Regions from separate parts of the Streptomyces sp. NPDC107550 genome, predicted to be linked through region 1. Evidence: riboswitches for the same ligand, from Rfam matches in the RefSeq annotation. Region 1 holds a riboswitch; each other region holds the start of a gene.
What was found. A riboswitch is a leader RNA that binds a small molecule or an ion and turns the genes downstream of it on or off. The one in region 1 is predicted to bind cyclic di-AMP.
Positions count from the first base shown of each region.

Region 2: it holds a riboswitch for cyclic di-AMP, as region 1 does, so the genes downstream of both, ACZ7LY_RS01815 (M23 family metallopeptidase) here and ACZ7LY_RS27555 (transglycosylase family protein) in region 1, are expected to answer to the same signal.
Region 3: it holds a riboswitch for cyclic di-AMP, as region 1 does, so the genes downstream of both, ACZ7LY_RS31760 (M23 family metallopeptidase) here and ACZ7LY_RS27555 (transglycosylase family protein) in region 1, are expected to answer to the same signal.
Region 4: it holds a riboswitch for cyclic di-AMP, as region 1 does, so the genes downstream of both, ACZ7LY_RS09065 (M23 family metallopeptidase) here and ACZ7LY_RS27555 (transglycosylase family protein) in region 1, are expected to answer to the same signal.

Region 1 covers NZ_JBVKBC010000028.1:14,989-20,172, forward strand. The annotation lists gene ACZ7LY_RS27545 (cytochrome P450 family protein) at 1-842, shown strand, start outside; gene ACZ7LY_RS27550 (transglycosylase family protein) at 994-2,031, shown strand; cyclic di-AMP (ydaO/yuaA leader) riboswitch at 2,212-2,371, shown strand; gene ACZ7LY_RS27555 (transglycosylase family protein) at 2,376-3,116, shown strand; gene eno (phosphopyruvate hydratase) at 3,915-5,184, shown strand, end outside.
Region 2 covers NZ_JBVKBC010000001.1:423,864-429,047, forward strand. The annotation lists gene ACZ7LY_RS01810 (GntR family transcriptional regulator) at 1-613, opposite strand, end outside; gene ACZ7LY_RS01815 (M23 family metallopeptidase) at 945-1,757, opposite strand; cyclic di-AMP (ydaO/yuaA leader) riboswitch at 1,771-1,935, opposite strand; gene ACZ7LY_RS01820 (M16 family metallopeptidase) at 2,271-3,638, opposite strand; gene ACZ7LY_RS01825 (M16 family metallopeptidase) at 3,656-5,011, opposite strand.
Region 3 covers NZ_JBVKBC010000041.1:47,082-52,265, forward strand. The annotation lists gene ACZ7LY_RS31755 (SGNH/GDSL hydrolase family protein) at 149-967, opposite strand; gene ACZ7LY_RS31760 (M23 family metallopeptidase) at 1,105-1,860, opposite strand; cyclic di-AMP (ydaO/yuaA leader) riboswitch at 1,866-2,036, opposite strand; gene ACZ7LY_RS31765 (tyrosine-protein phosphatase) at 2,420-3,217, shown strand; gene ACZ7LY_RS31770 (DUF6126 family protein) at 3,230-3,376, opposite strand; gene ACZ7LY_RS31775 (helix-turn-helix domain-containing protein) at 3,378-4,004, opposite strand; gene ACZ7LY_RS31780 (aspartate aminotransferase family protein) at 4,096-5,184, opposite strand, start outside.
Region 4 covers NZ_JBVKBC010000005.1:21,815-26,998, forward strand. The annotation lists gene ACZ7LY_RS09060 (aldo/keto reductase) at 1-388, opposite strand, end outside; gene ACZ7LY_RS09065 (M23 family metallopeptidase) at 604-1,656, opposite strand; cyclic di-AMP (ydaO/yuaA leader) riboswitch at 1,668-1,803, opposite strand; gene ACZ7LY_RS09070 (PP2C family protein-serine/threonine phosphatase) at 2,070-3,173, opposite strand; tRNA gene ACZ7LY_RS09075 (tRNA-Met) at 3,376-3,449, opposite strand; gene ACZ7LY_RS09080 (tellurite resistance TerB family protein) at 3,524-3,979, opposite strand; gene ACZ7LY_RS09085 (hypothetical protein) at 4,068-4,241, opposite strand; gene ACZ7LY_RS09090 (hypothetical protein) at 4,464-4,745, shown strand; gene ACZ7LY_RS09095 (rodlin) at 4,827-5,184, opposite strand, start outside.

The DNA of each region.
Region 1 (5,184 bases):
CGGCGAAGGGCGAGGCGGACCTGATCCACGAGTTCGCGTTCCCGCTGCCCATCTACGCGATCTGCGACCTGCTCGGCGTCCCGCGCGAGGACCAGGACGACTTCCGGGACTGGGCGGGCATGATGATCCGGCACGGCGGCGGCCCGCGCGGCGGCGTCGCCCGCTCGGTGAAGAAGATGCGCGGCTACCTCGCCGAACTGATCCACCGCAAGCGCAGCGACCCCGGCGACGACCTCATCTCGGGCCTGATCCGCGCCTCCGACCACGGCGAGCACCTGACGGAGAACGAGGCCGCCGCGATGGCGTTCATCCTCCTGTTCGCCGGTTTCGAGACGACCGTGAACCTGATCGGCAACGGCACGCTCGCCCTGCTCACCCACCCCGAACAGCGCGCGCGGCTCCAGGAGTCGCTGGCGGCGGGGGAGCGGGGCCTGCTGGAGACCGGCGTCGAGGAACTGCTGCGCTTCGACGGGCCCGTGGAGCTGGCCACCTGGCGGTTCGCCACCGAGCCGCTGACCCTCGGCGGGCAGCACATCGCGGCCGGCGACCCGGTGCTCGTGGTGCTGGCCGCCGCGGACCGGGACCCGGAGCGGTTCGAGCGGCCCGACACCCTGGACCTGTCCCGGCGTGACAATCAGCACCTCGGCTACGGCCACGGCATCCACTACTGCCTCGGCGCGCCCCTCGCCCGCCTGGAAGGACAGACCGCGCTCGCCACGCTCCTGACACGCCTTCCGGACCTGCGACTTGCGGGGGAACCGACCGATTTGCGGTGGCGTGGAGGGCTCATCATGCGCGGACTGCGCACGCTGCCCGTGGAGTTCACACCCCACCAGAACTGACGCGGTGTCAAGAATGTGACTTTCACGTGATCTCCGCTGCATCGACTTGTGACGGATGTTCGAAGACCGCTACGTTCACCAGTCACCGCGACACGAGCACCACCGGTACCACCTGTCGCGCGCAGCAACTGTCTCCGCGAAAGGCATCCGCATGCTCTCCGGGAACGGCCGACACCGTCGCCCCCGTCAGGCCCCTGCCCTCGTCGTCGCCGCCGGAGTCACCGGCAGCGCCATAGCGATCCCGCTGCTCGCCGCGTCGAACGCGACCGCCGCGACCACCGCCACCTGGGACAAGCTCGCCGAGTGCGAGTCGGGCGGCCAGTGGAGCCTGGACGCGGGCAACGGCTACTACGGCGGCCTCCAGCTCTCCCAGGAGATGTGGGAGAAGTACGGGGGCCTCGACTACGCCCCGACCGCCGACCAGGCCAGCCGCTCGCAGCAGATATCCGTGGCCGAGAAGGTCCTCGACGCGAAGGGCCCGACCGCCTGGCCGAGCTGCTCGCTCACCGCGGGCCTCACCAAGAGCGACGACTCGGCGGACGTGGACCCGGGCGCGAGCCTGCCGCCGCTGCTGCCCTCCGGCTCCGCCGACCCGACGGGCCTGCCGAGCGGCTCCCCCGACAAGGGAGACAAGGATCACGCCGACGCGGACGCCTCGCAGAGCCCGTCCGCGAAGCCGTCCGCCGACGCCTCCCGGCACCCCTCCGACGACTCCTCCGGCAGCAAGCGGACCGACAGACACGCGGACCGCCCCGACGCCTCCGCCCCGGGCCAGACCTCCGACGACCCGTCAGACGCGCCCTCCGCTGAGGCGGGCGCCCACGGCACCGACGGCACGGACGAGACCTCCCGTACGGGCTCCTCGGCCACGCACGCGCCCACCGCGCCCGGCGCCGACGCCTCCGCCGACGACTCCGCCGGGGGCCGGCACCGCGGGGACCGCGCGGCGGACGACACGGACGCCTCCCGCGAGGGTGAGGGGCGTCACGCCTCGCGCGGCGAGGGGCGCGACGGACAGACGTACACGGTCCGTTCCGGCGACAACCTCTGGGACATCGCGGACGCCCATGACGTCCGTGGCGGGTGGTCCGCGCTGTACGAGCACAACAAGCGGGAGGTCGGTTCCGACCCCGATCTCATCCTCCCTGGTCAGAGTCTGGATCTAGGGCTCAAATCGGGTGAAAAGTAACGACGGTTCATGACCGATTGATGGCCCTTTGTCCGCTTTTGCGAGAATGAGAGATGGGTCTCAAAGGGCCTGATCGTCTTTGAAATCGGGCGGATCGCCTGCTTACGGTCTGACCGCTCGCCAATGCGGGCCCCGATGGACGTCACGCCGAATCCTGCCAACGTCCGTACGGGAACAGTCGACGCGTCAGCGCCGTAGGCAGGAGCGGGGGACCCAGGTAGGTGCCGCACCGGACGAAAGCCGGAGCGGCTTGGGGTGAAGCCGCGCACAAGGATGCGCGGCCGGGCACTCACTGGCCCGAACCCGACAGCTCACCTCGTAGGCGTCGGTGAGGGGATCTCTCCATGCTGTTTTCCAGCAAGGGCAAGCACCGCCGCCCGTCCAAGGCCGTCCGTGTCGCCACGCTCGCCGGTGTCGCCGGCGCCGCTGTCGCCGTACCGCTGATGGGCGCCACCAACGCCTCCGCCGCCTCCACCTCCGAGTGGGACCAGGTCGCGCAGTGCGAGTCCGGTGGCAACTGGTCGATCAACACCGGCAACGGCTACTACGGTGGCCTCCAGTTCTCGGCCTCCACCTGGGCCGCGTACGGCGGTACCGCCTACGCGTCCACCGCCAACCAGGCCTCCAAGGCGCAGCAGATAGCCGTCGCCGAGAAGGTTCTCGCCTCCCAGGGCAAGGGCGCCTGGCCGAGCTGCGGCGTGGGCCTCTCGGGTGCCTCCACGTCCAACTCCGCGCCGGCCCCGGCCCAGCCGAAGCAGCAGGCCCAGCCGCAGCAGCAGGAGCGGCAGGCCGAGCAGCCCGCCAACCGTTCGCAGCAGCGTCAGGCTCCGCAGCCGCAGCAGCAGCCCCAGCAGCAGCCGAAGCCGCAGGCTCAGCCGCAGCAGCAGGAGCGCAAGACCGTCACGACGCCGACCGGCAAGACGGTCAAGAAGGGTGACGGCGAGTACAAGGTCGTCTCCGGTGACACGCTGAGCAAGATCGCTCAGGCGCACGGGACGTCTTGGCAGAAGCTGTTCAAGCTGAACGGTGACATCGTCTCCAACGCTGACCTCATCTACCCGGGGCAGCAGCTTCACCTGAAGTAAGCGGTGCGCTCCGCGTAGGTACTGGAGGCCGGCGGACCCCCAGCACCCCCCCCGAACCCCCTGCCCTTCCCTGGGCGGGGGGTTCGCCACGTCCTGCCTCCGGCGGGTGAGTGGCCGGCCGCGCAGTTCCCCGCGCCCCTGACGGGGCACTACGCGTGCGTGGTCACCTGCGGGCCGGTGGGGCTTCTCGCGCAGTTCCCCGCGCCCCTGGGGAGTTCTCCAGGCGGAGGCTGCTTGTAGCTGAGGTTGCGCAGTTCCCCGCGCCCCTGAGGGAGCGGGCCTGCGCCCCGGCTCCCCAGGGGGGGGGAGGTGGCGACGCAGTCGCCCCTCCAGGGGCGCGGGGAACTGCGCGACCAGCCACGACGAAAGTCGAGGAACCCACCGGGCGGGACCGCCCACTCACCCAGGGGCGCGGGGAACTGCGCGAAACGTTCAGGGCAGCGGGCCTCGGCCTGGTAACTCCTCAGGGGCGCGGGGAACTGCGCGAACCTCAGCCGCAAGCGGCCTCCGCCGGAGGACTCCCCAAACGGCGACGCGGGGCAGCCCCCCGCCCGAAAGATGGCCCGCTCACCCCCGGCGGGACAAGTGGGGGCGGAAGTCCTGGGCGGAAGGCCCACCCCCCTTGGGGGCGCTGGGAAAGCACACGGTGCCTAATTGTTTCGCACGGAAACATTTCGCTCTCGGCGTTGTCCACGAGACGGTCGGTCGGCTGGCCGATGCTCCCGAGCCGGTTAGGCTCAGGGGGAGGCGGGCCCGAACACACGGCCCACCGCAGACCGCGTCACATCCCAGAAGGAGATGCTCGTGCCGTCCATCGACGTCGTCGTAGCCCGGGAAATCCTGGACTCCCGAGGCAACCCCACGGTCGAGGTCGAGGTCGGCCTCGACGACGGAAGCACCGGCCGTGCTGCCGTCCCGTCCGGCGCCTCCACCGGTGCCTTCGAGGCCATCGAACTCCGCGACGGTGACCCCAACCGCTACCAGGGCAAGGGCGTCGAGAAGGCCGTCCTCGCCGTCATCGAGCAGATCGGCCCGGAGCTGGTCGGCTACGACGCCACCGAGCAGCGCCTGATCGACCAGGCCATGTTCGACCTGGACGCCACCGACAACAAGGGCTCGCTCGGCGCCAACGCCATCCTCGGCGTCTCGCTCGCCGTCGCGCACGCCGCGTCCGAGGCCAGCGACCTCCCGCTGTTCCGCTACCTGGGCGGCCCGAACGCGCACCTCCTGCCGGTGCCGATGATGAACATCCTGAACGGCGGGTCGCACGCCGACTCCAACGTGGACATCCAGGAGTTCATGATCGCCCCGATCGGCGCGGAGTCCTTCTCCGAGGCCCTGCGCTGGGGCGCCGAGGTCTACCACACCCTCAAGAAGGTGCTGAAGACCAAGGGCCTGTCCACGGGCCTCGGCGACGAGGGCGGCTTCGCCCCGAACCTGGACTCGAACCGCGCCGCGCTCGACCTGATCCTCGAAGCGATCAAGGAGGCCGGGTACATCCCCGGCCAGCAGATCGCGCTCGCCCTCGACGTCGCCGCCTCCGAGTTCTACAAGGACGGCAAGTACGAGTTCGAGGGCAAGTCCCGCTCGGCCGCCGAGATGACCGAGTACTACGAGGAGCTCGTCTCCGCGTACCCGCTGGTCTCCATCGAGGACCCGCTGTACGAGGACGACTGGGCCGGCTGGAAGGTCATCACGGACAAGCTGGGCGACAAGGTCCAGCTCGTCGGCGACGACCTCTTCGTCACCAACCCCGAGCGCCTCGCCCGCGGCATCGAGGAGGGCTCCGCCAACGCCCTGCTGGTCAAGGTCAACCAGATCGGCTCGCTGACCGAGACCCTGGACGCCGTCGAGCTGGCCCAGCGCAACGGCTTCAAGTGCATGATGTCCCACCGCTCCGGCGAGACCGAGGACGTCACCATCGCCGACCTGGCCGTCGCCACCAACTGCGGCCAGATCAAGACCGGTGCCCCGGCCCGCTCCGAGCGCGTCGCCAAGTACAACCAGCTCCTGCGCATCGAGGAGATCCTCGACGACGCCGCGGTCTACGCCGGCCGCAGCGCCTTCC
Region 2 (5,184 bases), on a different contig from region 1:
GTCGGTGCGCGCCCGTCACCCGTTCGGCGTGGCGGGCCGCCAGCGCGCGGGCGCGTGTGGCGTCCCTGCGGGTCACGGCGTCGACGAGGGCGCCGCGCTCGGCCCAGGTGTCGGCGGGCCGCTCCGGCGCCTCGACCGCGTACATCCACTCGATCTTGTGCCGGAGCTGGGTCAGCACGGCGATCAGGCCCGGGCTGCCGCACGCCTGGACGAGCGTCTCCTGGAACCAGGCGCTCAGGGCCTCCAACTCCTGGCCGCCACCGTGCCGGGCGCGCTCCTGACCGAGCCTGACGAGGCCGTGCAGCACCTTGAGGTGGGCGTCGGTGCGGCGCTGGGCCGCGCGGGCCGCGCAGAGGGGCTCCAGCAGGGCGCGCATCTCCAGCAGGTCGGCGGCCTCCCGCTCGCTCGGTTCGGCCACGCACGCGCCCGCGTGCCGGCGCGTGACGACGAATCCCTCGGCCTCCAGGGTGCGCAGCGCCTCACGCACCGGGACGCGCGAGACTCCGTAGCGCCGCGCCAGTACCTCCTCGGTGAGTCTGCCGCCGCGCTCGTAGACTCCCGCGACGATGTCGTCGCGGATCGCCGTGCATACCGAGTGCGCGGGAATGCGCATGACCCGAACCTCCGCCTGGACCCGCGCGAAAACGCGCTCGATTTCCGCCGCGCCGAAGCGCGTCCGCTTCTTCCGCGCACCGGCCCGACGACTCTATTCCACCATTCTCGGAATTCCGGCGGAAGGCGGCGGCCGGGGGTCATTTTTGGGACACTGAATACCTGGCGGGGTGAAATCAGGCGGGAGAAACCGGCCCGCTACGCGCGCGTGGGGCAGGCGTCCGCATACGGCGACAGCCCCGGCTCGCGGGGAGCCGGGGCTGTCGTGACGCCGCTTCAGGCGCGGGGACCGGGGTCCGGGTCCGGGTCCGGGTCCGGGTCCGGGTCCGGGGTCAGACGTTGACGCCGTGAGCGCGCAGGTACGCGAGGGGGTCGATGTCCGAGCCGTAGTCGGGCGAGGTGCGGGCCTCGAAGTGCAGGTGCGGGCCCGTGGTGTTGCCGGTGGAGCCGGACAGGCCGATCTGCTGGCCCGGGGTGACGGACTGGCCGACGGAGACCCCGATGGACGACAGGTGACCGTACTGGGTGTACGTACCGTCATTCATCTTGATCACGATGTTGTTGCCGTACGCACCGCCCCAGCCGGCCTCGACGACCGTGCCCGCGCCGACCGCGTGGACGCTCGTCCCGGACGCGGCGTGGAAGTCGATACCGGTGTGGCTGCCGGAGGACCACAGGCCGCTGCTCGCCTTGTAGGCGGTGGACACGTACGAGCCGGCGATGGGCGGCACATAGGCGTTCAGGCGCTTGCGCTCGGCGTCGCGGGCGGCACGCTCCTTGGCCTCGCGCTCCTGCTTCGCCTTCTCCTCGGCCTTGCGCTTGGCCTCTTCCGCCTTGCGCTTGGCCTCCTCGGCACGCTTCTTGGCCTCGGCCTCGGCGCGCTTCTTGGCGGCGGCCTCGTCGGCGGCCTTCTTCTGCGCGGTGGCCTGGGCGTCGATCTGGGCGGCGAGCGAGTCGCCGATGGCGACGGCCTGCGTCAGTCCGTTCTGCTCGGCCGGGGCCGCGGCGTCGGCGGCGAGGGCGGGGGCCGCGAGGCCCGCGACGACACCGGTCGTGGTGAGCGCGGCGACACCGGCGACCTTGGCGGTCGTACGGGTGAGGCGGCTGGGACGACGATGCTTCCCGGTGGCACGGGTGAACGCCATGAAGGGGCTTGTTCCTTTCCTTCCCTCTCGCCTACCGGGTTAGCTGACGGGTTCGGAGCAGGAAGGTCTCCTACGGGGCCCTCCCCTCGCGGGAAGCGCGCCCGATTCACCCCAGGGACTGCGATGGGTCCCCGGCTCCCCTGGCTCGCGCCGTAGGGGGACTCGGCGATGACTGTCCGGTGTCGCGGGCGCGACGTGGGTCTGGCCGAACAGCCGGACCGACGCTAAGCGGGCCACCGTTCCCGCAACAAACAGATCGCTGTTTTTGTCGCGCATGCCACAGAGCAGACAGGCAACCTCCCCATCAAAACGGACATACGTGATCCGATAGGGGGTACGGCCGGACGTGATCGGTCCCACGCGCCGGATCGGTCCCACCCCACGAGACGGTTCAGCCCCACGCGACAGAAGGAGCCCCGGCGGTCGCGGTGACCACCGGGGCTCCCTGGCGCTCCTGACGTTTCTGGCGCTCCAGACGCTCGTCTTGCTCGTACGCGCGCGTGGCGCGACGGCTCAGCCCGCGACGACGCTCACGTCGCCGATGCCGAGCTCCCTGACGGGCGCCTCGATGCTCGCGGCGTCGCCCACGAGGATCGTCACCAGCCGGTCCGCCGGGAACGCGCTCACGACGGCCGCGGTGGCCTCCACCGTGCCCGTCTCGGCGAGCCGCTGGTACAGGTGGCCCTGGAAGTCGTCCGGAAGCTCCTGCTCGACCTGGTCGGCGAGCGTGGCGGCGACCGCGGCCGCCGTCTCGAACTTCAGCGGGGCGACGCCGACGAGGTTCTGCACGGCGGTGTCGCGCTCCGCCTCGGTCAGCCCCTCGGCGGCCAGCGTGCGCAGCACCGTCCACAGGTCGGCGAGCGCCGGGCCCGTGTTCGGCGTGTCCACCGAGCCGCTGATCGCCAGCATCGCCGCGCCCGTGCCGTCGGCCGTGGACCGCAGCACCTGCGCGAAGGAGCGCACACCGTACGTGTAGCCCTTCTCCTCGCGCAGCACACGGTCGAGACGGGACGTCAGGGTGCCGCCCAGGCAGTACGTGCCGAGGATCTGCGCCGGCCACACCTGGTCGTGCTTGTCGGGCCCGACGCGGCCGATGAGCAGTTGCGTCTGCACGGCGCCGGGCCGGTCCACGATGACGACCCGGCCGCGGTCGTCGGCGGTGACCGGCGGGGCGGCGAGCGGCTGCGCGGTGTCGCCGGTCCACGCGCCGAGCGTGTCGGCGAGCAGGGCGTCGAGGTCCACGTCCGTCAGGTCGCCCACCACGACGGCCGTGGCGGTGGCGGGGCGTACGTGCTTCTCGTAGAAGGCGCGGACGGCCGCCGCGTCGATCGCGCCGACGGTCTCCTCGGTGCCCTGGCGCGGGCGCGACATGCGCGAGGTCGCCGGGAAGAGCTGGCGGGAGAGCTCCTTGGCGGCACGGCGGGCCGGGTTGGCGCTCTCGTGCGGGATCTCGTCGAGGCGGTTGCGTACGAGCCGCTCGATCTCGCTGTCGGCGAAGGCGGGCGCCCGCAGCGCGTCGGCGAGCAGGCCGAGCGCCTTGGCCAGCCGGGAGACCGGCACCTCCAGGGAGACACGGACGCCGGGGTGGTCGGCGTGCGCGTCGAGCGTGGCGCCGCAGCGCTCCAGCTCGGCGGCGAACTCCTCGGCGGAGTGCTTGTCGGTGCCCTCGGAGAAGGCGCGCGCCATGATCGTGGCGACGCCGTCCAGGCCGGCGGGCTCGGCGTCGAGCGGCGCCGCCAGGTTGATCTCGACGGCGACGACCTGCTGGCCGGGCCGGTGGCAGCGCAGCACCGTCAGGCCGTTGCCGAGGGACCCGCGCTCGGGCGCCGGGAACGCCCACGGCTTGGGGGCGCCGGCCTGCGGCTGCGGGTGGAACTCCATGCTTGCGAGCTGCTCGGTCACCGGCCCGCCTCCTCGTCGCTGTCGTCGCTCTCGTCTTCGGAACCGGCGGGGGCGGTGGGCTCGTACACGAGGACCGCGCGGTTGTCGGGGCGCAGGCGGGCCTTGGCGACCTCCTGGACCTCCTCGGCGGTCACGTCCAGGACGCGCTGCACGGCGGTCAGGGCGAGCTGCGGGTCGCCGAACAGGACCGCGTAGCGGCACAGTTCGTCGGCGCGGCCCGCGACCGTGCCGAGCCGGTCCAGCCACTCGCGCTCCAACTGGGCCTGCGCGCGCTCCATCTCCTCCGGCGTCGGCCCCTGCTCGGCGAACCGGGCCAGCTCCTCGTCGACGGCGGCCTCGATGACGGGCACCTCGACATCGCCGGAGGTCTTCACGTCGAGCCAGCCGAGCGAGGGCGCGCCCGCGAGGCGCAGCAGGCCGAAACCGGCGGCGACGGCGGTACGGTCGCGCCGCACGAGGCGGTTGTACAGGCGGGAGGACTCGCCGCCGCCGAGGACGGTGAGGGCGAGATCGGCGGCGTCGCACGCGCGCGTGCCGTCCTGCGGGAGCCGGTAGGCGGCCATGAGGGCGCGCGCCGGCACCTCCTCCTCGACGACCTCGCGCACCTGACCTCCGATCACGTCCGGCAGGGAGCCGTCGCGCGGGGCGTCCTTGCCGTCGTGGCCGGGGATGGAGCCGAAGTACTTCTCGACCCAGGCGAGCGTCTGCTCGGGGTCGATGTCGCCGACGACGGAGAGCACCGCGTTGTTCGGCGCGTAGTACGTGCGGAAGAAGTTCCGCGCGTCCTCCAGGGTGGCGGCGTCCAGGTCGGCCATGGAGCCGATGGGCGTGTGGTGGTAAGGGTGGCCCTCGGGGTACATGAGGGCGGTCAGCTTCTCGAAGGCGGTGCCGTAGGGCACGTTGTCGTAGCGCTGGCGGCGCTCGTTCTTGACGACGTCCCGCTGGTTCTCCATCGACTCCTCGTCGAGGGCGGCCAGCAGCGACCCCATGCGGTCGGCCTCCAGCCACAGCGCGAGTTCGAGCTGGTGGGCGGGCATCGTCTCGAAGTAGTTGGTCCGCTCGAAGCTCGTCGTGCCGTTCAGGGAGCCGCCCGCGCCCTGGACCAGCTCGAAGTGCCCGTTGCCGTGGACCTGCTTCGAGCCCTGGAACATCAGGTGCTCGAAGAGGTGCGCGAGGCCCGTACGGCCCTTGACCTCGTGGCGCGAGCCGACGTCGTACCAGAGGCAGACCGCAGCGACCGGGGTCAGGTGGTCCTCGGAGAGCACCACGCGCAGGCCGTTGGCCAGCCGGTGCTCGGTCGCTGTCAGGCCGCCGGAGCCGGGCTCGGCGGTGGCCGTGTGACCCATGGGCATGTACGTCCCTTCGATCGCGGAGAGCGCAGAATACGCAGCGGGCAGTGCGGCAGGCGCATATCCGCCGCTGGTGCTGCCACTGTATGCAAGCGTGCTGACACCTGGCGAAGTTCCCGCCGGGGCTACGCCCTGAGCGAGCAGACGGCGCGGGGCCCGCCCCGAGCGCCTGTTCG
Region 3 (5,184 bases), on a different contig from region 1:
GTTACGGCCCGGCGGGGCGCCGGGGCCTTCGCTGCCGCGCGGGAGTTGCGGGCCCGGCACCCCGAAGAACCCCGAGCCCCGCCGAAGAACCCCGGGCCCCCGCCCCACCCCGTACGCCCGCGCAGCGCGACGCCCGTCGGCCATGGCGTCAGGAGACCGCCTGGAGGTGGGCCTTGATGGTGTGGGGGTCGCGGAAGCCCTTGGCCTGGACGCGGTCGCCGGAGGACTCGCCCCGCAGACGGCGGCCGATCCACGGGACGAGGAACTCGCGGGCCCAGTGGATGTCGTCCCGCCGCACCTCGAACGTGCCGCGCGGCGGCAGCGCCGGCCAGGGCTGCTCCGGGTCGGCGGGGACGTCGAGGCCGAGGGCCTGGGCGGCGCGCAGGGCGACCCGGGTGTGCCCCTCGGGCGAGAGGTGGAGGCGGTCGTCGTCCCAGGCCCGCCGGTCCTGCACGGAGCGCAGCGACCACAGGTCGAGGACGGGGCAGCCGTAGCGGTCGGCGATGGCGCGCACATGCATGTTGTACGTGGCGATCTTGCCGCGCAGGTGCTTGAGGACGGCGACGTCCCGCGTGTCGAAGCCGGTGGCGACCATGACGGTCCCGGCGGCCTCGCTGAGCCGCGCGACGGCCTTCTCGAACCGCTCGGCGACGTCGTCGGGGTCGGTGCCGGGCCGGATGATGTCGTTGCCGCCCGCGACCAGGGTCACGAGGTCGGGGGCGAGTTCCATGGCGCGCGGGAGCTGGTCCTCGACGATCTGGTCGAGGAGCTTGCCGCGCACCGCGAGGTTCGCGTACTGGAAGGTGTCCTCGGGCGCGCGGTCGTCCAGGAGGACGGCCAGCCGGTCGGCCCAGCCCACGAAGGTGCCGTCCGGCCCGGGGTCCCCGACGCCTTCGGTGAAGCTGTCCCCCACCGCCGCGTAGGACCGAATCGTGCGCCCGCTGAATGATCTCGATTCGTTTGCCACGACCACACATCTTTCACCCTGGCCTGTGACCTACGCCATCGTAGGTAGGGGTTGACGTGGGGTGATTTAACCCACTCGGCACCCCGGGAATATCCCGGGGTGCCGAGTGGATCACGCGTGTCGCGCGGGAGCGGGCGTCAGAGCGAGACGCCGTGGGCGCGCAGGTACGCGACCGGGTCGACGTCGGAGCCGTAGTTCGGGGACGTACGGATCTCGAAGTGCAGGTGCGGGCCGGTCACGTTGCCGGTGGCGCCGGAGAGGCCGATCTGCTGGCCGGCGCTGACGCTCTGTCCGGCGGAGACGCCGAGGGAGGACAGGTGGGCGTACTGCGAGTAGTGGCCGTCGGCGTGCTGGATGACGACCTGGTTGCCGTACGCGCCGCCGTCACCGGCGGAGACGACGGTGCCCGGGCCGACGGCCTTGATGGGCGTACCGGTGGGCACGACAAAGTCGGTGCCGGTGTGGTAGCCGCTGGACCACATCGGGCCGTTCTGGTGGTACGGGGTGCCCTCGGCGCCGTCGACGGGCTTGACGAAGCCGCCGGTGGAGGCGGCCGGCTTGGCGGGGGTGCTCGCCGGGTTCGCGGAGGTCTGCGCGGCGCCGCCGCCCGCGAGGGTGAGCTTGGCGCCGACCTCGATCAGGTCGGCGTTGCCGCCGATGACGGACTTGTTGTCCTCGTACAGCTTCTTCCAGCCGCCGTCGACGTGCTGCGCCGAGGCGATCTTGGAGAGCGTGTCACCGGCCTTGACCGTGTAGGTCGGGGCGGTGGCGGCCTGGGCGCCGGTCGCGCCGATCAGGGGCAGCGCGAGCGCGGCACCGCCGACGGTGGCGAGTGCGGCGGCGCGGCCGATACGGAGGTTCTTGGGGCGGCGGTGCTTTCCCTGTGCGAACATGCGGGTTTTCCTCTCCGTCGCCTACGAGGTGAGCTGTCGGGTTCGGGCTGGAGATGCCCGGCCGGTGCCACGCGGTGGAACCGGCTTCACCCCTAGCCGCATGGGGGAGTTCCCCGGCGGCGTACTGCCTGTGGGTCCCCCGCTCCTGCCGTCACGGGTGTCGTGGTTCGGAGTTCCGGGCGGCGGCAGGACTAGGCGTTCCGACCGGAATGACTCGGACCGTAAAGGAGTGCCGACAGCGGCCACAAGCGAGGAATTGGAAAGGCCGGGGCATTTCTTGATCATTACGGAGTTCACCGTGTCACCCTGCGTCAAGGGCTTTTGCTTTGCGGCGCGAAATCACCGGGAATTGAGTGCAGCGAATTCCGGGGCCGCCGCCACACACCGTCACGGGTATGAGCCTGCTCACGAGGGTCCCACAACGTCCGTACATTCCCTGACAGTTCAGGGCAAATAGGGCACTTCAGACGGATGGTTGCCCCGGGAACCCATGTCGTATCGTCAACAACGCGCCCGCCGGCGAGCCGCGCCGGCCGGTGTCCGACCGGGAGGAGCCCCCGTGACGCAGCACGCCCCGTCCACCGAGCCCGAGCTGACCGGAGTGCGCAACTTCCGCGATGTCGGCGGCCTCCCCACCGTGGACGGCCGGCGTCTGCGCCCCGGCGTGCTCTTCCGCAGCGGCCATCTCGCGCATGCCACGCCCGAGGACGCCGCGTTCCTCGCCGGGCTCGGCCTGCACACGGTCTTCGACTTCCGCAACGCCGCCGACCAGCGCCTCGAAGGCGCCGACGTGGAACTCCCGGGCGTGCGCAACGTGAACCTGCCGCTGTCCGACCCGGCCGACGGCGCCGAGTTCTGGCAGATGGTCCGCGACGGCGACACCGAGCAGCTGCGTGCCCTGCTCTCCGAGGGCCGCGCCGCGCACCGCATGATCACCTCGTACCGCACGATGATCGCCCACCGCACCGCCGAGCACAGCCGCGTCCTGCACGCGCTCGCCGAGGACAGCGTCCCGGCGCTGATGCACTGCGCGGCGGGCAAGGACCGCGCCGGACTCTCGATCGCGGTGACGCTGCTCGCGGTCGGCGTCGAGCGGGACGCCATCGAGGCGGACTACCTGAAGTCGAGCGAGAAGCACCGCCGCTACAAGATCCGCCGCAGTGCCACCGGCGTTGACGCCCACTCCCCCGAGGTCATGGAGCTGCTCGACCCCCTGTTCGACGCCCGTACCGAGTACCTCGGGGCCGCGTTCGAGACCATCGAGGAGACCTGGGGCGGCACGGACGCCTACTTCGAGAAGGGCCTCGGCCTCTCCCCCGCCACCCGCGAGCGGCTGCGCGAGCGCCTGCTCGACTGACCGGCCCGCGGGCTACTCGCCGCCGCCGAGCGTGAACAGCAGATAGATGAACGCGGCGAGCGCGTGGCCCGCGAAGACATAGACGACGAGCCGCACCCACAGACCGCGCGGCAGCTTGTCCTCGATGTTGCGGCCACCGGGCCGCCGTGCGTCGCTCATGTCAGACCTCTCGGATCGGTCCCGCGGCCGGCCCGAGACACAGGGCGGCCGTCGGGCTCTGCAACAGCGTGTGGACGAACAGAAGCTCGGCCCCGCCCTGGTCCGCCGCGGCGATCCGGTGCGGGGTGAGCGAGTCGAAGTGGGCGCTGTCCCCCGCGTCCAGCCGGTACGCGGTGTCCCCGAGGCGCAGCCGCAGCCGCCCCTTGAGGACGTACAGCCACTCCTCGCCCGGGTGGACGCGCACGATGTCGCCCTGCGAGCCATGGGGTACGTGGACGCGCAGCGCCTGCATGCCGCGGCCGGGGGCGCCGGCCTGGAAGTAGGTCCAGCCGCCGGCCTCGGTGGGCTCCATGGAGCGGGCGCGCACGACGGCGTCCCGGTCGGCGGGGGTCTCGCCCAGCAGTTCGGAGACCGTCGTACCGTAGGTACGGGCGAGCGCGAGCAGCATCGGCAGCGAGGGCTGGCGCTGGCCGGTCTCCAGGCGGGACAGATGGGCCGGCGACAGACCGGCGGCGCGGGCGGCGGCCTCCAGGGTGAGGGCGGCGCGGCGGCGCAGGGCGCGGAGCTGGGGCGCGACGGCGGGCAGCTCCGGAGGTTCCGGAGCCTCCTCCGGGAGGGCAGGGCTCATACTGTCGATTCAGCCAGAGCCCTGCCTCCGGGGCAACTTTCTTGCCTGTGAGGCAAAAGCCTCAGCGGTTGGCGACGGCCTGCTTGATGCCTCAGCGGTTGGCGACGGCCTGCTTGATCAGCGTCTTGCTGAAGTCCCACATCAGTCCGCCGCCGCTGTGCGCGTCGTCCATGACGGCGGTGAACGCCTCCACGAAGCGGTCCACGTCGCTCTCGTCGACCACGAGCGGCGGGATCAGCTTGATGACTTCGAGGTGGTCGCCCGAGACCTGCGTGAGAATTCGGTGCTTCTGGAGCAGCGGCACCACGACCATCTGCGCGAACAGGCCCTTGCGGGCGACCTGGAGCATGGTCCAGCGGCTGCGCAGCTTGAGCGACCGGGGGCGGCCGAACTCGATGCCGATCATCAGGCCCCGGCCCCGGATCTCGCTCAACAGCTCGTACCGGTCGACGAGTTCGCTCAGCCGGGACTTGAGGAGGTCGCCCATGGCGCGGGCGTTGGCGACGATCTGGTCGTCCTCCATGACCGTGAGGACGGCGAGCCCGGCGGCCATGGCCTGGGCGTTGGAGCCGAAGCTGGCCGAGTGCACGAGGACGCGGTCCATCGAGGAGTAGACCTTCTTGAAGATCCAGTCCTTGCCGAGCGTGGCGCCGACCGGCACGTACCCGCCGGACAGCGCCTTCGCCACACAGACGAGGTCCGGCTCGACGCCCTCCTCGTGCTGGTAGGCGTAGAAGTCGCCGGTGCGGCCGAGGCCGGTCTGCACCTCGTCCGCGATCAGCAGCGCCTTGTGCCGGTGCAGGAGGTCCTGCGCGGCCCGCAGATAGCCGGGCGGCGCCTCGTGGACGCCCTTGCCCTGGATCGGCTCGACGATCAGGGCGGCGACGTCGCCCTTCTTCAACTCCCGTGCCAGGGCGTCGAGATCGCCGAGCGGGACGGCGGTGTCCGGCAGCAGCGGGGCGAACCCGTCGCGGAAACCGTCCTCGCCGTTGACCGACAGGGAGCCGGTGGTCAGGCCGTGGAAGGCGTGCGCGCAGTACAGGACGCGGGGCCTGCCGGTGGCGTACCGGGCGAACTTGAGGGCGGTCTCGACGGCCTCGGTGCCGCTGTTGCCGAAGAACACGCGGTCCAGGTGCGGGCTGTGGGCGATCAGCTTCTCGGCGAGCAGGCCGGGCAGCGG
Region 4 (5,184 bases), on a different contig from region 1:
GGTCGAAGTGCGTGTAGTACAGGTCGATGTGGTCGGTGCGCAGGCGGCGCAGGGAGGCGTCGGCGGCGGCCTTGATGTTGTCGGCGCTCAGGCCCTGGTACTCGGGGTGCTGGCTGACCTTGGTGGCGATGACGACGTCGTCGCGGCGGCCTCGGCGGGCCAGCCAGTTGCCGATGACGGTCTCCGACTCACCGCCCTTGTTGCCTTCGATCCAGGCCGAGTAGACGTCGGCGGTGTCCACGAAGTTGCCGCCGGCGGCGGTGTAGGCGTCGAGGACGTCGAAGGAGGTGGGCTCGTCGGCGGTCCAGCCGAAGACGTTCCCCCCGAGGGCGAGCGGGAAGACCTCCAGGTCGGAGGAGCCGAGCTGACGAAGAACGGAAGAAGTCATGCTCTGCGTCAACACCCGTGCCGTGGGCCGTATTCCGGCGCGGGCGCCCCTGGCGGATCAAGGACGGGCAAAACCGGCGGCCCTGGCGTCGGGGGGTTGCCGCCAGGACCGCCGGGGTCACAGAAGCCGGACGGACCGCGGGGACCGTACGGAATGAAGGGACCGTACGGACTGAAGGGGCCGCAGGGACTGGAGGGGCCGGGGCTCCGGGACCGTCAGAGCGTGAGGCCCTTGCCGCGCAGCCAGGCCGCCGGGTCGATGCCGGTGGCCTGCCCGCCGGGGTGCACCTCCAGGTGGAGGTGGGCGCCGGTCACGTTGCCCGTGGCGCCGACGCGGCCGATGACGTCGCCGGTGCTGACCTTCTGGCCGACGCTGACGTTCATCGAGGACTGGTGGCAGAACCACAGCTCGGTGCCGTCGTCGAGGGTGAGGACCGTGCGGTAGCCGTACGCGCCCGCCCAGCCGGCCTCCGTGATGGTGCCGGAGTGGATGGCCATGATCGGGGTACCGGTGGAGGCGGCGAAGTCCAGGCCCGTGTGGTAGCCGGAGGACCACATGGCGCCGGGCTGCCCGAAGGTGCCGGTGAGCGTGTACGAGGCGACGGGGAGGCGGAAGCTCTTGGCGAGCTTGGCGAGACGCTCGGCCTCGGCCTTGCGGCGGGCCTCCTCCTTGGCCTTCGCCTCGGCCTTCTCCTTCGCGTCGGCGGCCTTCTTGTCGGCCGCCTCCTTCTTCTGGGCGGCCTCTTCGGCGGCCTTCTTCGCGGCGGCCTCCTCGGCGGCGCGCTGGGCGGCGCTGTCGGCGGCGTCCTGCTGCGTCTCGGCCTGCTGCATGATGCGGGCGCGCAGGGCCTCGCCCGCGTCGCCCTGGGCGCCCCCGCTCATCGCGGTGAGCGGGGCGGCTTCGGCGCCTGCCGGGGCTGTGTCGTCGCCGGAGTCGTGGGAGATGAGGGCGCCGACGCCGGGCAGCGACTTGGCCTCGGGCAGCGAGTCCTTGACGGCGCTCAGGTCGGGCATGGATATCCGGACGGCGGGCTTGCCGCCCTGCGCGGTGGCGATGCCGCCCGCGCCGACGGCGGCGATGACGCCGACGCCGAGGACCGTGGAACTACGGGCGAGGCCGCCGCGCTGGCGGGCCACGCGGTGCCGGCCGCGGACGGGGCGGACGCTCTCCTCGGTGGGGTTCCACTCCTCCCAGCTCTCGCGGGGGGCGCCGAGTTCGTCGTCGCTCGGCGGGTAGGAGAACTCGGGGGCAGGCCGGTTGGACGCCACGGGGGCGCGCTCCTTTCCTTCCTTCTCGCCTACCGGGTTAGCTGACGGGTTCGGAGCAGGAAGGTCTCCTACCGGCATCGTGGATGCCCGATTCACCCCAAGTTGGTGGTTCCCCGGCTCCCTTGCGGGATTAAGCGCGTGCGCGCGGAGCCGTCTCTGGTGACGGCTGGGACGACCGCGCTGCGTTATCGAACGTTAATAGACAGCCGACAGTAATTCCAAGCCGTTCCCACTGATCGTTCACGACTCTGGCCAGGACTTATCGGGGCACGCGTGGGCGGATACGGGCGAGTTGACCGTACGTCACCGCGCACCGGCCCTTCACATGGAACTGACGGAGTGTCAATTGTTATGCGGTGAGGCGTCGCCCGGTCACCCCCTGTCACCCTGGCCCGGGCCCACCGAGTCGGGCATCAGGGCCGGCGTACGGCGAGCAGCGCCATGTCGTCGCTCGCGCCGCCCCCGGTGTGCTCGCGGACCTCTTCCACGAGCGTGGCGAGCAGATGGTCGGGGCCGGGGAAGACGCGTCCTGCGAGCCGGGCGGCGGGGTCGTAGAAGACGCCGCGCGCGTCCCGCGCCTCGGACAGCCCGTCGGTGTACAGCAGGAGTGTGGCGGCGGGCGGGAAGTCGGCCTCGGTGGCGTGGTCGGGCCAGGTGCCCAGTTCGCTCATGCCGAGCGGGAGCGCCGCCTCGTCCGGTCCGACGACCCGTACGGTGCCGTCGCCGTGCAGGACGATGGGCTCGGGGTGCCCCCGGTTGAGGACGCGGACCCGGGCCGCGCCCGGCGGGAACTCGGCGAGGACGGCCGTCGTGAACCCCTCGAAGTCGTCGATGCCCCGGCGTCTGACGCCCTCCCGGGCCAGCGCCCGCTCCAGGCGCTGGGCGACCGCCTCCAGGGTGCCCTCCTGCTCGGCCGCCTCCCGGAACGCCCCGATGACGACGGCGACGGCGGCGACCGCGCCCATGCCCTTGCCCCGCACGTCCCCGACGATGATCCGGACCCCGTGCGGCGTGTCCTGTACGGCGTAGAGGTCGCCGCCGATGAACGCGCCCGCCTGGGCCGCCTCGTACCGCGCGGCGATGGCGAGGCCCCCGATCCGCCCCGCCGGCTCCGGCAACACCGCGAGTTGCGCCGCCTCCGCGATCCGGCGGGCGGACGCGAGCTGCTCGCTGCCCCGGCGCACGATCCTGTTGATGAGGCAGGCCAGCACACACACGGTCGCCACGGTCGCCATCTCCGTGTAGACGTCCGTGTCGAACAGCGCGGAGAACCGCAGGTGCACGGCGAAGATCGCGGCGATGGACGTGACGCCCGCGAGGATGGTCGCCCCCAGCGAGAAGAACGGCGCGACGACCAGCGGCGCCGCGCTGAACAGGGGCGAGCCCGCGAATCCGGCGGGGGTCGTGTACTCGTACAGCGCGCCGCCCGCGATCAGCAGGACCGGCAGGAGCCGCAGGAAGGCACGCGTGGTGTGGTCCTCCGACGCGTGTGCGTGCCGTCCTCCTCGCTGCCCCACCGCTCGTCTCCTGCCGCGTCCAGCGCCTGGTTCTTGGCGTCTCACCAAGGGTTCCCGCGCGCGCCCGCACCGGCGACCGCTGTGACCCGTACGGGTGAGCGGGGGCCTGGGCCGGACGAGGGCGACGGGCCTCGGCGAGAGGGCCGGAGACAGAAAAGAGACCGGGCCGGAATCCTCATCGGATTCCGGCCCGGTCCTTCAGTAGCGGGGACAGGATTTGAACCTGCGACCTCTGGGTTATGAGCCCAGCGAGCTACCGAGCTGCTCCACCCCGCGTCGGTGAACCCAACAGTACGCATGTGGGGAGCAGAAAGCCAATCGGTTCCCGCGCGGCCCGCGCGGGGCGGGTCCTACAGGTCGAACTCGTGCGGCGCGAGGCCCAGCATCAGGCACGCCTCGCGCACGACGGCCCGCTCGGTGGCGTCGAAGTCGCCGTCGGCGCCGCCGATGACGATGCCGATCTGGATGACGGCCCGCGCCTCGTTCTCCTTCTTCTTCGCCTTGGCGATCTCCTGGAGGACGGTGACCTTGCCGAAGTCGAAGTCGGCGACGAGCTTGTCGAGGTTGGCCTCGAAGCGCCGCTGGAGGTCGTCGCCGGGGAAGTTCTGGAGCACCTCGTTGCTCGTGATCAGCTGCGCGACGCGGCGCCGCTCGGCCGGGTCGACCGTGCCGTCGGCGGCGGCGACCAGGGCGCACATCGCCATGGAGGCGTCCCGGAACGCCCCGGACTTCAGGTCGTTCTTCTTCGCCACGAGCTGCGTCTGCATCGTGGACGCGGACTCCTTGATGCGGTCCCACAGGGCCATACGTCACTCACTCCTCGCCGTTCGGTTTCTACAGCGATGTAGAAACTACGGGCGGGGCGCGGAAGTTCCGGGGGCCGTCCTCGCACACTCACTCGGGGGGCGGCGCCGGGGCCGCGCCGCCGAGCGAGGCGCACCAGGGGCACTCCCCCTCCCCGTGTTCGTCGCGCGCCGGCGCGCAGAGCCAGAAGTCGTCGGGCACCTCGAAGCGCACTCCGCTGACGTACTCGTCGCGCTCCTCGCGCCCCAGCCACCTGTCGTCCATGTGATCGTCCAAGGTCGCCCGGTGAACAGTCCTGGTCGCGCGCGTCCCCTCACCGCACCGCGCGGGGCCGCGCCCCTCCACGATGGCACCGACCGCCCCCGCCGCCGGGGCAATTCACCGGTCCGTGGCGTGCCCGCGGCACGCCGGTTCGCCGGGTAGACCTGACGAGTGGGGCTCGGCCGTCCTCCGTATCGGTTGCCCGGCCCCGCTCGTTGACACGGCATGATCTCCACTCGACGCGCCCTGACCGCCGCCCTGCTGCTCGCCGCCGGCACCTCGGCCCTCGCCGCGCCCGCCGCGCAGGCCGCCCCGCTCCTCGACGGCAAGCCCATCTCCCCGATGGAGACGATCGACTCGGTCTCCACGCTCGCCGTCCCCGCGGACCAGCGCGCCCAGATGCCCAGCACCACCGCGCAGCTCTCCGGCCTGAACCGGCTGAGCGAGCTGCACCAGGCCACCGACCTGGTCGCCCCCGTCACCAACGCCCTGCCCTCGGTCCAGTAACCACGAACAAACCGCGCCCGCACACGACGATGGCGGTGACCCCCGGCCGGGGGTCACCGCCATCGTGCTGGAACCGGCGCCTCAGTGGTTGGCGACACCGTTCCCGGACAGGACCGGGATGTCGTTCAGGAGGTGCGACAGCGGCTCGTCGCCCTTGGCCTGCGTCGAGTTCTCCACGCACTGCTGGTTCTGCGGCGCCGACAGGATCGGGACGTCCTGGACCGCGACCGGCACCAGGCCGACGAGCGAGCCCACGTTCGCCTTCGCCGGCAGGCCGACACACGGCTTGTTCAGCGAGCCCTGGACCAGGCCGAGCTGCGGGCTCATGTCGCCGTGGGTCTCGGAGTTGCCGTACGCCTGCTGCGCCCCGTTGCCGCTGTTGGAGGTCGTACCGGTCTCATCGCCGATGGCCAGCGCCTGCGGGGCGGCCACCGCGGAG